DNA from 2 places in the Endozoicomonas sp. ALC020 genome. Region 2 is predicted to be linked to the other one. Evidence: predicted binding sites of a transcription regulator. Region 2 holds the regulator's gene; the other holds the start of a gene.
What was found. Region 2 encodes PhoB, which activates phosphate uptake and scavenging genes when phosphate is short. Its sites were predicted from a motif close to TGTCATANNNNTGTCANA; they were not measured.

Region 1 (5,859 bases), 1.8 Mb from region 2:
GTCAATTCCGAGCCGGTCATTGCTTCTGTAGCGGTCAGGTTTTTTTCAATGGCAGGTGTTATGTCGGGTTGATGAGACACCAGTTTGATTTGAATGCCGGGTGATTTTGCAGCAGTCAACCAACTACTCCCGCTATAGCCCAAAAGTAAGGTGTGAAAGACAACTGACAACGTCAGGGGGATGACCAGATGCCTGATGGTGGTTTCCTGTTCCATGATTGGCAACCCACAGAGCATAGCAATTTAAACAGGAATTAAAGAAACAGGTCTGTAGAGGAAACCCCGACATGGTCAGGGCTTCTTAAGAATATCAGGAAGGCTTTACCGGGCTACCAAAATCCCGAGGCCCGGTATGACAAAGAAGGCCAGCAAAAGATACAGGAATGCATAAGCGCGGTTTTTTATAGCCAGATCAGACAATTTTTCTGCAGCGTAGAGAGGAATCTCACGGAGCCACCTGATGCCATAGATAAGGGCTACGGCAAACACGTTGAAGAACAAGTGTACCAGAGCAATGGTCATTGCGTGCTCTGCGTCTGCACCGACGATGGCCGTTGCTGAAAGCAGCGCTGTGATGGTTGTACCGATGTTGGCACCCAGAGTAACAGGGTACATCTGACGAACGGTGAAGACGCCACTGCCTACCAGAGGAACCATAAGACTGGTGGTAGTAGAAGAGGATTGCACCATTACGGTCATAACAGTACCGGAGGCAATACCGGAAATCGGACCACGACCAATAGACTTGTGCAGAATGTCCCTGGCACGTCCCACCATAACTTTTTTCAGCAGCTTGCCCAGTCTTACGACCGAGCTGAAGATAAGGAAGATACCGAAGGCGATCATGGTCAGGCCAGCCAGCGTGCTGTCGGGCAGGAGGCCTGCAAAATCCTTGACAATATTCACGGCCGGCTTGGTCAGGGGTTTGACGAAATTCAGGCTGCCCATATCAATAGCAGAGCCACCCACCAACAGTGCGGCTATGTGCTGTGAAATATCGCTCAGGAAGCCGGTCATCAATTCCAGAGGCAACAGAATCAGAACCGCCAGATAGTTAAAGAAGTCGTGAACTGTCGAAGCAGCAAAAGCTCGCTTAAAGGATTTGTCGCAACCCATGTGACCCAGACTGACCAGAGTATTTGTGATGGTGGTACCAATATTGGCTCCCATTATCATGGGGATCGCCATCTCTACCGGCAGGCCGCCAGCCACGAGGCCAACGATAACAGAGGTTACTGTACTGGAAGACTGAACCAGAGCCGTGGCGAGGGTACCGGCTATCAGTGCCAGCATAGTGTTGTTGGCAAAGCTGAACAGCTCTGCAGCTGCTTCTGCGCCACCTACGGCCATTTTAAAACCAGAGCCCACTACGCTGACGGCAACCAGGAGAGCATAGATCCAGAGGATAACTCTCAGCCAGATACGGCCATAGTGCCTGCTGGTGTATTTATAGTCAGCTTTGGTGCTGGCTTGACTTGTTGCTTCAGACATTTTCTGCACCTTGGTGCTGTGTGGATAGAGATGATGGCGAAAATATAGGTGTTTTGTTTCAGAAATATTACAGTTATGACATTTTTTTGAAATATTTAAAAAGCCCTCCAGGACCAGAGGGTGTCGCAAAAGGTCAATTAAAACGCTTCAAGCTTCAAACCGTCATCTCCGCGAAGGCGGAGATCCACTGTTCGTGGTGGGTTCCCGCCTACGCGGGAACGACGATCTTGATATATCCTGCTGACCATACCCTTTTGCGACACCCTCACCAGGGCAAAGACTGCAGAAATATGACAGTGCTCGTTTTCGGGGCAACCCTTTTCCATGCCGGAACCCGGAGGTCCCAAAAGCATGGGAGCCAGAGTGATGCGACAACCTGCAGAACAGGGAGTAGTTACCTGAGAAGTTTATCGAACAACTGCACTCTAACCGTTTCTCCTGCCTCAATATTTCCCTGGGAAGCGGGCAAAATGATGTAACAATTAGCCATACTCATGGATCGGAGAATCCCCGACCCCTGACTGCCCGATGTGACTACCTCGGCTTCTCCTCTCTCGTTGGTTGAGAGAATGCCCCTCTGGAATTCCAGGCGACCGGGTTGTTTCTTCAGGGGAGTGAGGCACGTTGCTGGTAGTTCAGCAGCAGGAGTTGGTTCTGCTCCCATCATATGTTGCAATGCGGGCGCTGCCAATTGTTGGAAAGTTACCGTAGCGGAAACCGGATTGCCGGGTAGCCCAAAGAAAACACTGTTGGGAAGTTTACCAAAGGCAAAGGGTTTGCCGGGTTTAATGGCCAGCCTCCAGAACGAAGTATGGCCTATTTCACTGAGAATATCTTTGACAAAGTCGACGTCACCTACGGATACCCCACCAGAGGTAACAACTGCATCAGCCTGCTGATCAGCTTTCAGAAAAGCTTTCCGGATCTCGTTGCGGTCATCATGGAGTTTTCCAAGGTCAATCACTTCTGCACCCAGTCGCTTGAGCATCGCTGATACTGCAAACCTATTGCTGTCGTATATATTACCTTGTCCGAGAGTCTCGCCGGGCAGCTTCAGTTCATCACCCGTGGAAAAGAGCGCTACTTTTATTCTGCGAATGACTGGAACTTCAGGGATTCCCAATGAAGCCAGCAGACCTATATCCTGGGCTTTGATGATGTGTCCCTTTTCAAAAACCTGACAACCTTGAGGAATATCTTCACCGGCACGGCGAACATTATTGCCTGACTGAGAGGGTAGCTTGCTGAAAGCAATACCCTGTGAGGTTATCTCGGCCTGCTCCTGCATGATGACCGTATCGGCACCTACAGGAATGGAAGCACCTGTCATGATTCTTATACAGTGGCCAGCGGGCATAGAACCCTGATAGGGATGTCCGGCCAGAGATTTTCCGGCCAGCGGCAGTATTGAATGTGGTGCCAGGTCACTGAAACGGACTGCATACCCGTCCATGGCTGAATTATCATGGGACGGAACGTTAACCGGCGAAATAATTGCCTCAGAGATAACCCTGTCCAGGGAGTCAGCCAGAGCCACTGTTTCAGTTTCAGTGACGACCGGTGTTTCTGTCATCAGTTTCTCAAGCCCTTCGTGCAGGGGCATGAGCCCCGGGGCAGAACAGCAGTCAGTCATTGAAAGGTCTCCTCGATACAGTTTTTGAAACTGCTCTTAAAGTAAAAGCTATAAATGAATTCAGCAATCTGTTTCTTGTTATTTGTATCACTCGATATTGTCCTTTAAGGCATGGCTATTTTATCGGGTTAGGGTTAGGATGAGCCCCTAATTAATTTTAATAAAGCGCCGAGCTTCGCAACCTAACCCTCACCATGAAGGTACGGTTGTCTGGCCGTGACCTGATGCGTGTTACACGCAGGGTTGCCAGGGTTCACACAGAAATGTCTGGGCCTCCCGTGTTTGGAAAGGTGTGAAATGCGACCATTACAAGACCAACAGGGACGAACGTTTCCCTATCTCAGACTGTCTCTGACTGATCTGTGCAACTTCACTTGCAACTATTGCCTGCCTGATGGCTGTGATGAGCATCGTCACAAGCAGTCGCTGGATGTTGCCGAAATTAAACGTCTGGTGACCGCTTTTTCGGCGGTGGGTGTTGAGAAGGTTCGCCTCACTGGCGGTGAGCCTACCCTGCGCTCTGACTTCAGGGATATTGTCAGTACTCTTAAGTCCATTCCGGGGATTCAGAAAGTGGCTATGACCACAAATGGTTACAAAATGGACCAGAGAGTTGAGTCCTGGCTGGCTGCTGGTGTTGATCAGATTAATGTCAGTATCGACAGTCTGGACCCCCGAGCCTTTGCAGCAATAACCGGGCACGACCGCCTTCAGGAAATACTGGTGGGTATTGACAAGGCCTTCGCAAAAGGTCTTCCTTCTATCAAGGTCAATGCGGTTTTGATGAAAGGGGTCAACGACATCCAGCTGGAGGCGTTTCTGAAATGGATTAAGCACCAGCCTGTTACCATGCGTTTCATTGAGTTGATGCAGACGGGTGATAATAGTCGCTTTTTCAATCAATACCATGTCCCCGGAAAACAAATAAGGGATCAGCTTCTGGAGCAGGGCTGGGTCAGAATGGCCAGAAATAAAGATGCGGGTCCGGCTTACGAATATTGTCATCCTGAGTATCAGGGGCGCATTGGACTGATTACCCCCTACTCAAGAGATTTCTGTAAAGACTGCAATCGTCTGAGGGTTAGCAGTCAGGGGCATCTGCAACTTTGCCTGTTCTCGGAATCAGGCCATGACCTTCGACATTTCTTACAGGACGACAGCCAGCAGGATGAATTGATTCAGGAAATTCGATCAGCACTGAGGTTGAAAGTAGACGGTCATTTTCTGGAACAGGGGTATACCGGAGGTACTCGCAATCTTGCCCAGATTGGAGGCTGATATAGCTCGGCCTTCGCTTTAGGTGACTGGGGGTTATTGTCGGCACACAGGGCACAAAGGTGATTGTGTCGTCCATGCGTGAATGCATGCTGCACAGTAGAAGTGCTTTAAACACTCCCCAGCGGCGATAGGGGATCTTATGGGGTCCATACAAATAGAGCATAATCCGCCAAAGAGTTTTACTGCCAGATAGTCAGTAATTCTTGCTGACAATGCGTGCTCTGTTACTCGGGCAACGAGACTGCAAAAGGCTAGTGGTAAGTTTTCATCACTACTGAAAAATGCTATCAGGTCGTAGATGAAGTTAAAATAAAAGCATGATATTAAGCTTATTGAAAAAGCAAAAGCTAACTCTTGACGAAAAACATTACCCGATTTAAGTAGATGGTAAATTAAAAAAGAAGCACTTGTTGATTCAACTAAGCGTAAAGGTAGCCTGATTTCATCATAATATAACGAGAGAGAAGTTAATAAATTTAACAGGTCCCTGAGAAAGCTCTGTTCGTAATCTTTATGTGAAATAGTCAGGTCGGAATTTACATATTCATCATTATAAGTATTATCTTCAGATCCGTAAGAAGTGCCACAAGATATTAGCAAGACAAATATCACTAATTTGCATAAATAGAGCATATCTGTTGTGTATGGATTTTAGGGAACACTCAGTCAAGATAGATTACGAAGGGTCATGTTACAAATATCGAGCAGGTTTTACCTGCGAGCACCCGCTGAAAATGGCTGGAGCAAAAGGTGCTTCAGCCAAAATCCATTCAGTTTTCGAAATGGATATTTATTGAACGGGTTGATCGCTATTCTATTTATTTTATCGGGAGGTTACTGTCGGCATACAGGGCACAAAAGTGATTGCGCCTCCCATGTGCGAAGGCATGCACTGCAATACCAGTGCCTTCTGCAGCCTGCACAGTTGATAAAGGTACTCATTTGTTCCAGACAAATAGGACATATTCCTGAAAAAAGTTTTACTGACAAATAATAGGTAATAAATAGAGACAATGCGTGCTCCATCCTTTGTGCGATGAGTGTAAATATGAATAATGATAGATCTTCGTAATTATGCTGATTAGTTCTTAGGTCATATGAAAAGTTAACGACAGCGCTTAATAAATAAACAAAAAGATACTCATGATGAAAAGTACTGCTCAGCTTAAGTAGACAGAAATTCAACAAACACTGAGATGTTATCTCAGTTAAACGTAAAGGTAGCCTGAATTCATCATAATGTGACGAGAGAAAGGTTAATAAATTTAAGAGGCCAGTTGAAAGGCTCTGTTTGTAATCTTCATATGAAATAGTGTGGTTGGGATTTTTATATTCATCATCATAAGTATTATCTTGAGAACCGTAAGAAGTGCCACATGATATTAGTAAGATAAATATCACTAATCTACCTAAATAGAGCATATCTAATGTTTATGAATTTTAGGGAACAAGTAGTCA
Region 2 (5,859 bases):
TCCGGAAGCGTCATAGCTTTGATCACAGGAGACTTTCGGAGACTGTCCCGAGGGAACCAGCTCTGTGATCTTGCCGGAGCTTTCATCAATCACCACGCCGTTACCGGCGTCCTGACTGTTTGCGGTGAAAATAGCCAGGGGATGTTTTATCCAGACTCTCATCATCTGCCTCTTGTTATGAGCAGGACGGTCTGGATAGTGCAACAAGCTGCCGTATACCATAGACCGCCAATACAGCAGTTTATGGCAGTGACTTGCGTGTTAATCTGCCCGGTTCATTTTTACCTTGTGACTCTACAAGATTTTTATCGTTTCTCAAACCTTCAGACCGCAACCACGAAGAACAATGTCGCAGATAGTGTCAGCGGCTTGATCGTAGGTTGAGGCAGGCAGTTTCTTTTTGTTCATGATAAGGCAGATCTGTTTTTCATAATCAGCGTAATGCTGAGTCGATCCCCAGATCATAAAAATCAGGTGCATGGGCTCTACCCGGGCCATTTTACCCTCATCCATCCAGTGCTGAAAAATCTCTGTTTTGTTTTTAAACCACTGCTGGGTAGAGTCCTTCATGGACGGAGACAGCTGCTGGCAGCCATGAATGATTTCACTGGCAAAAATTCGGCTGGCTGTGGGGTATCTTCTGGAGACTTCTATTTTTGAGCGGATATACCGTTCAAGTGACTCTGCAGGGTCATCTTTCGGATGAAAGCTGTTCAGTTTGTCATTCCAGAGATACAAAATATTGTTAAGAACTTCGTCATAAATTTCCTGCTTGTTACTGAAGTAATACAAGACAGTCGGTTTTGGTAAATCGGCCAGGTCAGCTATACGCTGGATTGTGGCTCCCCCGAATCCATGCCGGGCAAACTCCTGTTCGGCAGCTTTCAAAATCAGCCGAACTCTCTCGGTTCTTATACGACCGGTCTTTTGGGGCGTACGTTTTACGACAGCCATGCGCGGATCCTGATTTATAGTTTTCGATCATCCCTTGGGGATGATTTATACCATTGGCAGGAAGCATAGAAAAGAATTCGGTCGTGTCCATTAAAGTCAGGCAGAAAGAAATTGAGGAAACCGTGACACTCCCCGCCTTGGAGCCTGACCGAGAATAGCGCCCGTAGCGAGGACGGCAGAAAATTGAGGATGAAAATTCGGTTTTGTGAGGAGAATAGCGAGCTATTTGACGAACAAAAGCGGATTTTCAGACCAATTTGCTGCCGCCGCAGTAGGGCAGTCTATTCTCGGTCAGGCTCCTTGGAGGGTGTCGCAAAAACTCTGGTTGCCATGCTTTTAGGCCCTGTGGGTTCCAGCGTGGGAACGAGTTGTTGGAGTTTTGCGACACCCTCAATCGGGCGGAGGGAGATATAAGTCGGGAAGGTCGGGCCGCGTAGGTCGGGCCGCGTAGGTCGGGCCGCGCAGGTGAAGAGCATTATGCTTGCGTGTTTGTGCATAGTTGGCTAAATTCACTGTCGGTCTGTCTCTATGCAGAAACTCACGATGATGAAAACCAAGCACTGTTAACAAAAAATTAAGGCAGAGCCAACTGCCCAACCGCCCTTGAAGAACCAGATGAACCCATACCTGAGTGACCCGTTAAGGCAGCGGCAAATCAAACAAAAGACCAATAAATAACCGAGGGGCACCCGGTTGCTGCTGATGGAGGCTTCTGCGTAAGTCCGGTCGTTATAGGCTGGCTGTAGCTTATGAAGTCAGAAGCCTCGCCTGACAAGGCGGGGAGTGTCAAGGTGAGCTGCCTTGTTTCCTCCCGGGGCAGTTCTGGAAAATTGGATTTGTGCAGCAGGAGTGATGGTGCCTTTTATTGATTTTTCAGGCTTATCCTGGAAGCCGAGACATTATTTGAAACAGCAGATTCCAGAGCCCTGGAGAGACTGGCTGCTGGACAGAGGTTCCCTGACTCAGCGTTTGAAACATGAGTTTGACGGCGACTTCAGGGTTCAGGTTATTCGTCACGGGACCTTTATGCCGACCTGTTCGGAGCTAAAGTTTCTCAATAACTATGAACAGTCAAAGGCTACGTCCACGTCTGGTGAGTTGGCAGGATCATTCGAAAACAGACATTGCAGCAAAATGGCTTCTATCAGGGAGGTTCTGCTGATCTGTGGTGGCCGACCCAGAGTGTTTGCACGAAGTGTATTGCCTCACAGCAGTCTTATTGGCACGAACAGAGAGCTGCTGCAACTGGGCACTAAGCCCCTGGGGGAGTTTTTATTTAATCATCCCGGTATGCGTCGGGGACCATTTGAGGTAGCGGAACTGCCGGCTCGTCAGTTTAATCCTCATCTGGTTGAAAAATACTCTGATGAAACAGCCTGGGGAAGGCGGTCGTTATTTTATTTGCACGAAAAGTCTATATCTGTTTGTGAAATCTTTTTGCCGGACCTGTCTGAACAGACAGAGAAGCACTCCAGAGTCATGTCGAAGCATCCTGAACCCTGAAGCTCTACAAGAATGATTGTTTGTCGAAGCACTTACCTCGTGAAATATAGAGATTTCCGCAGTCGGTCTGGTCATGGCCTGATTGAGAACCTGGCCTGACCTGATAAACTGGCGATGCGGGTCATGATTCAGGGCGATGAGCAATAAGAATCTCAGCGATGATAATAAAGATGCAGATAAGCAGCTAAATATTATGATGCAATTCAGAAAACCAATGGCGGTATTGGCAGGCACTGAAGTAGTTCTGCAACGATTTCCCCGTTTAAAAGATTTCTTACGGCTGGCCCGGCTGGACCGGCCTATTGGTATTTATCTGTTGTTCTGGCCTACTATGTGGGCACTCTGGGTGGCGGCAGAAGGTGTACCGAGTCTGAAGAATCTGGTGATTTTTTCGGTCGGCGTGGTTTTGATGCGCAGTGCAGGCTGCGTTATTAATGACTTTGCTGACAGGAAAGTGGACGGCCATGTTAAGAGAACACAGCATCGACCGCTGGTAACGGGTAAAATTCAGGAAAAAGAAGCGCTGATCTATTTCTCCGGTATGGTACTTTTGTCTTTCATTCTTGTACTCTTTACCAATACTCTTACCGTCCAGCTCTCTTTTGCCGGATTATTGCTGGCCTCGGCTTACCCTTTTGCCAAAAGACACACTCATCTGCCTCAGGTGGTTTTGGGGGCTGCTTTTGGCTGGTCGATACCCATGGCTTTTGCGGCTCAGAGTGGCTCGTTGGGAAACATCGTCTGGCTGATGTTTCTGGCCAATCTCTTCTGGACAGTGGCTTACGATACTCAATACGCCATGGTGGATCGTGACGATGATCTGAAAGTAGGTATCAAGTCCACAGCCATTCTATTTGGCGAGATGGATAACCTGATTGTTGGTTGCCTGCAGGTACTTACCTTGATGACACTGGCCATGGCAGGCCATCAACTGGAGTTAGGTGCTCTCTATTATCTCTCATTGTTGGCTGTCGCAGCCCTTTTCGTTTACCAGCAATGGTTAACCCGTCGTCGTGAGCGTGAAGCCTGCTTCAAGGCGTTTCTTAGTAACCACTGGGCCGGAGCCATTGTATTTGCAGGTTTCGTGTTGAGTTATCTTTGATCTTCAATCCGGCTTAGAGCCCGGTAAGTATTGCTACTTATGGTGGCTGTGGGGATAAATGGCGAAAAGCCTTACCCTGTAAACCCTGAGGGATCTTTTTATTTTTAAGCTGCAATATCAGCCTTTAGTGTGTCATCTGCCTGTAACATTTCAAAGGTGTAATGTCCGGTGTATAGTGCGGTTGATCAAAGTAGTGAGAAACAGCCTGAGCGATAGGAAAGGTGCTGTCCTGAGACACTACCATCCTGATATAGCCCTAATGAGCTTCAGCTGATAGATGCCAGAACGTCACCGCCGAAATCGAATCGACAGATAACAGGTAGAGATTAATGCCAGGAAAGACCATTCTGATCGTAGATGACGAAGCACCGATTCGCGAAATGGTGACCGTTGCTCTGGAAATGGCAGGGTATGACTGTCTTGAGGCAGCAGATGCCAGAGAAGCGCACTCTCTGATTGTGGATAACAAACCCGATCTGATCTTGCTGGACTGGATGTTACCAGATGTCTCTGGAATTGAACTGGCCCGTCGTCTGAAGCGCAATGAGCTGACCTCTGAAATACCCATTGTTATGTTGACGGCCAAAGGTGAAGAAGACCACAAAATCCAGGGACTTGAAACCGGTGCCGATGACTACATCACCAAGCCTTTTTCTCCCCGCGAGCTGGCTGCTCGTTTAAAAGCGGTTCTCCGTCGTACAGGCGGATTTGATAACCAGTCTCCCATTGTCATCAAGGGATTGGAGCTGGACCCTGTCAGCCACAGAGTCTCTATTGATGGCTCACCTGCTGAAATAGGACCTACCGAGTACCGTTTGCTGCAGTTTTTCCTGACGCACCAGGAGCGTGCCTATACCCGTGGGCAGTTACTGGATCAGGTCTGGGGTGGCAACGTTTATGTGGAAGAGCGAACCGTTGATGTACACATTCGACGCTTGCGTAAGGCCTTAGGTGATAACTACGAAGCCTTTGTGCAAACGGTTCGTGGTACTGGATATCGTTTCTCAACGAGGGTGTAAACCTTTTATGCTCAGTGCTCAGCAGTTATCTGGCCGGGAGTAATATGACAACAATTTCAAAAACCCATTTGCTGAGCCGCATGATCGCCTACGTGATTGTCGGGTTTTCCCTGGGCTGGTTGTTTGGAGAGCCTTTTTTAGGACTCTGTGTGGTCATGGGAGGTTATTTTGTCTGGAGCTTCCGTCAGCTTTTCAAGCTGCTGGACTGGCTGAATGACCCCAAGGCCAGGAGCAAAGAGCCTCCTGAGAGTAAAGGGTTCTGGGGGCAAATTTTTGATGGTATCTATCGATTGCAAAAACAGCACAGTCGTTCCCGGCAAAAGCTGGCCGGAGTGATTGAACGTGTTCAGGAATCAACTGCTGCGCTGAACGACGGTGTTGTAATGATAGATAATCAGAGCAACCTGGAATGGTGGAATCCCGCCGCTGGAACTTTGATAGGGCTTAAGACGCCTGACGATCAGGGGCAGTTGATTACCAATCTGCTACGTGATCCAAGGTTTGTCGACTACTTTGAGCAGGGTGGTTATCAAAAAGCTCTTGAGATCCCCTCGCCAATCAACCCTGATCATCAACTGCAATTTAATATAACGGTTTATGGCAAAGGCAATCGTCTCATGACCGTTAGAGATGTCACGCGCTTGAATCAGCTGGAAGTCATGAGAAAAGACTTTGTTGCCAATGTCTCCCATGAACTGAGAACACCACTGACGGTTGTGTCTGGATACATCGAAACCATGCTGGACAGTCTGGGCCCGGATTCAGGTCTGCCCCCTGTTTGGGAAAAAGCACTGAACAGGATGCAGGAGCAGTCGCTGAGAATGCAGAATCTGGTGGCAGACCTGCTGTTGCTGTCCAAACTGGAGTCGGCTGAAGCTCAGGCAGACGAGAATGGGGTTCATGTTAAAACCCTGCTCAGCAGTATCGTTGAAGACGGATGTGCACTCAGTGGTGAAAGCCAGCATCAGATTTCTCTGGATTGTCCTGAAGATGTCTTTTTGGCAGGCAGCAGTAATGAGTTGCGCAGTGCCTTCTCGAATCTGGTCTTTAATGCCGTGCGCTATACACCCGAGGGTGGGAAAATACTTGTGCGCTGGTGGCAGGACGGGGAAGGCGGACATATGATGGTAGAAGACAATGGTGTCGGTATTGATCCAATGCATATTCCGAGGTTGACTGAGCGCTTTTACCGGATTGATAAAAGTCGTAGCCAGAATACCGGGGGAACGGGGCTTGGCCTGGCTATCGTCAAGCACGTCATGCTGAGACACGGAGGCAAAC

Region 1: ACOJUO_RS02695 (Na/Pi symporter) is a predicted target of PhoB. The motif match lies at 1,565-1,582, and genes of this name have one in related genera.

What each region holds. Positions count from the first base shown of each region.
Region 1 is NZ_CP184830.1:718,582-724,440, reverse strand. It holds gene ACOJUO_RS02700 (TonB family protein) at 1-215, opposite strand, end outside; gene ACOJUO_RS02695 (Na/Pi symporter) at 321-1,490, opposite strand; gene moeA (molybdopterin molybdotransferase MoeA) at 1,885-3,123, opposite strand; molybdenum cofactor riboswitch at 3,278-3,432, shown strand; gene moaA (GTP 3',8-cyclase MoaA) at 3,421-4,401, shown strand; gene ACOJUO_RS02680 (RING finger domain-containing protein) at 4,435-5,034, opposite strand.
Region 2 is NZ_CP184830.1:2,542,936-2,548,794, forward strand. It holds gene ACOJUO_RS08985 (8-oxoguanine deaminase) at 1-165, opposite strand, end outside; gene ACOJUO_RS08990 (TetR/AcrR family transcriptional regulator) at 316-954, opposite strand; gene ACOJUO_RS08995 (chorismate--pyruvate lyase family protein) at 1,807-2,457, shown strand; gene ubiA (4-hydroxybenzoate octaprenyltransferase) at 2,672-3,559, shown strand; gene phoB (phosphate regulon transcriptional regulator PhoB) at 3,889-4,578, shown strand; gene phoR (phosphate regulon sensor histidine kinase PhoR) at 4,623-5,859, shown strand, end outside.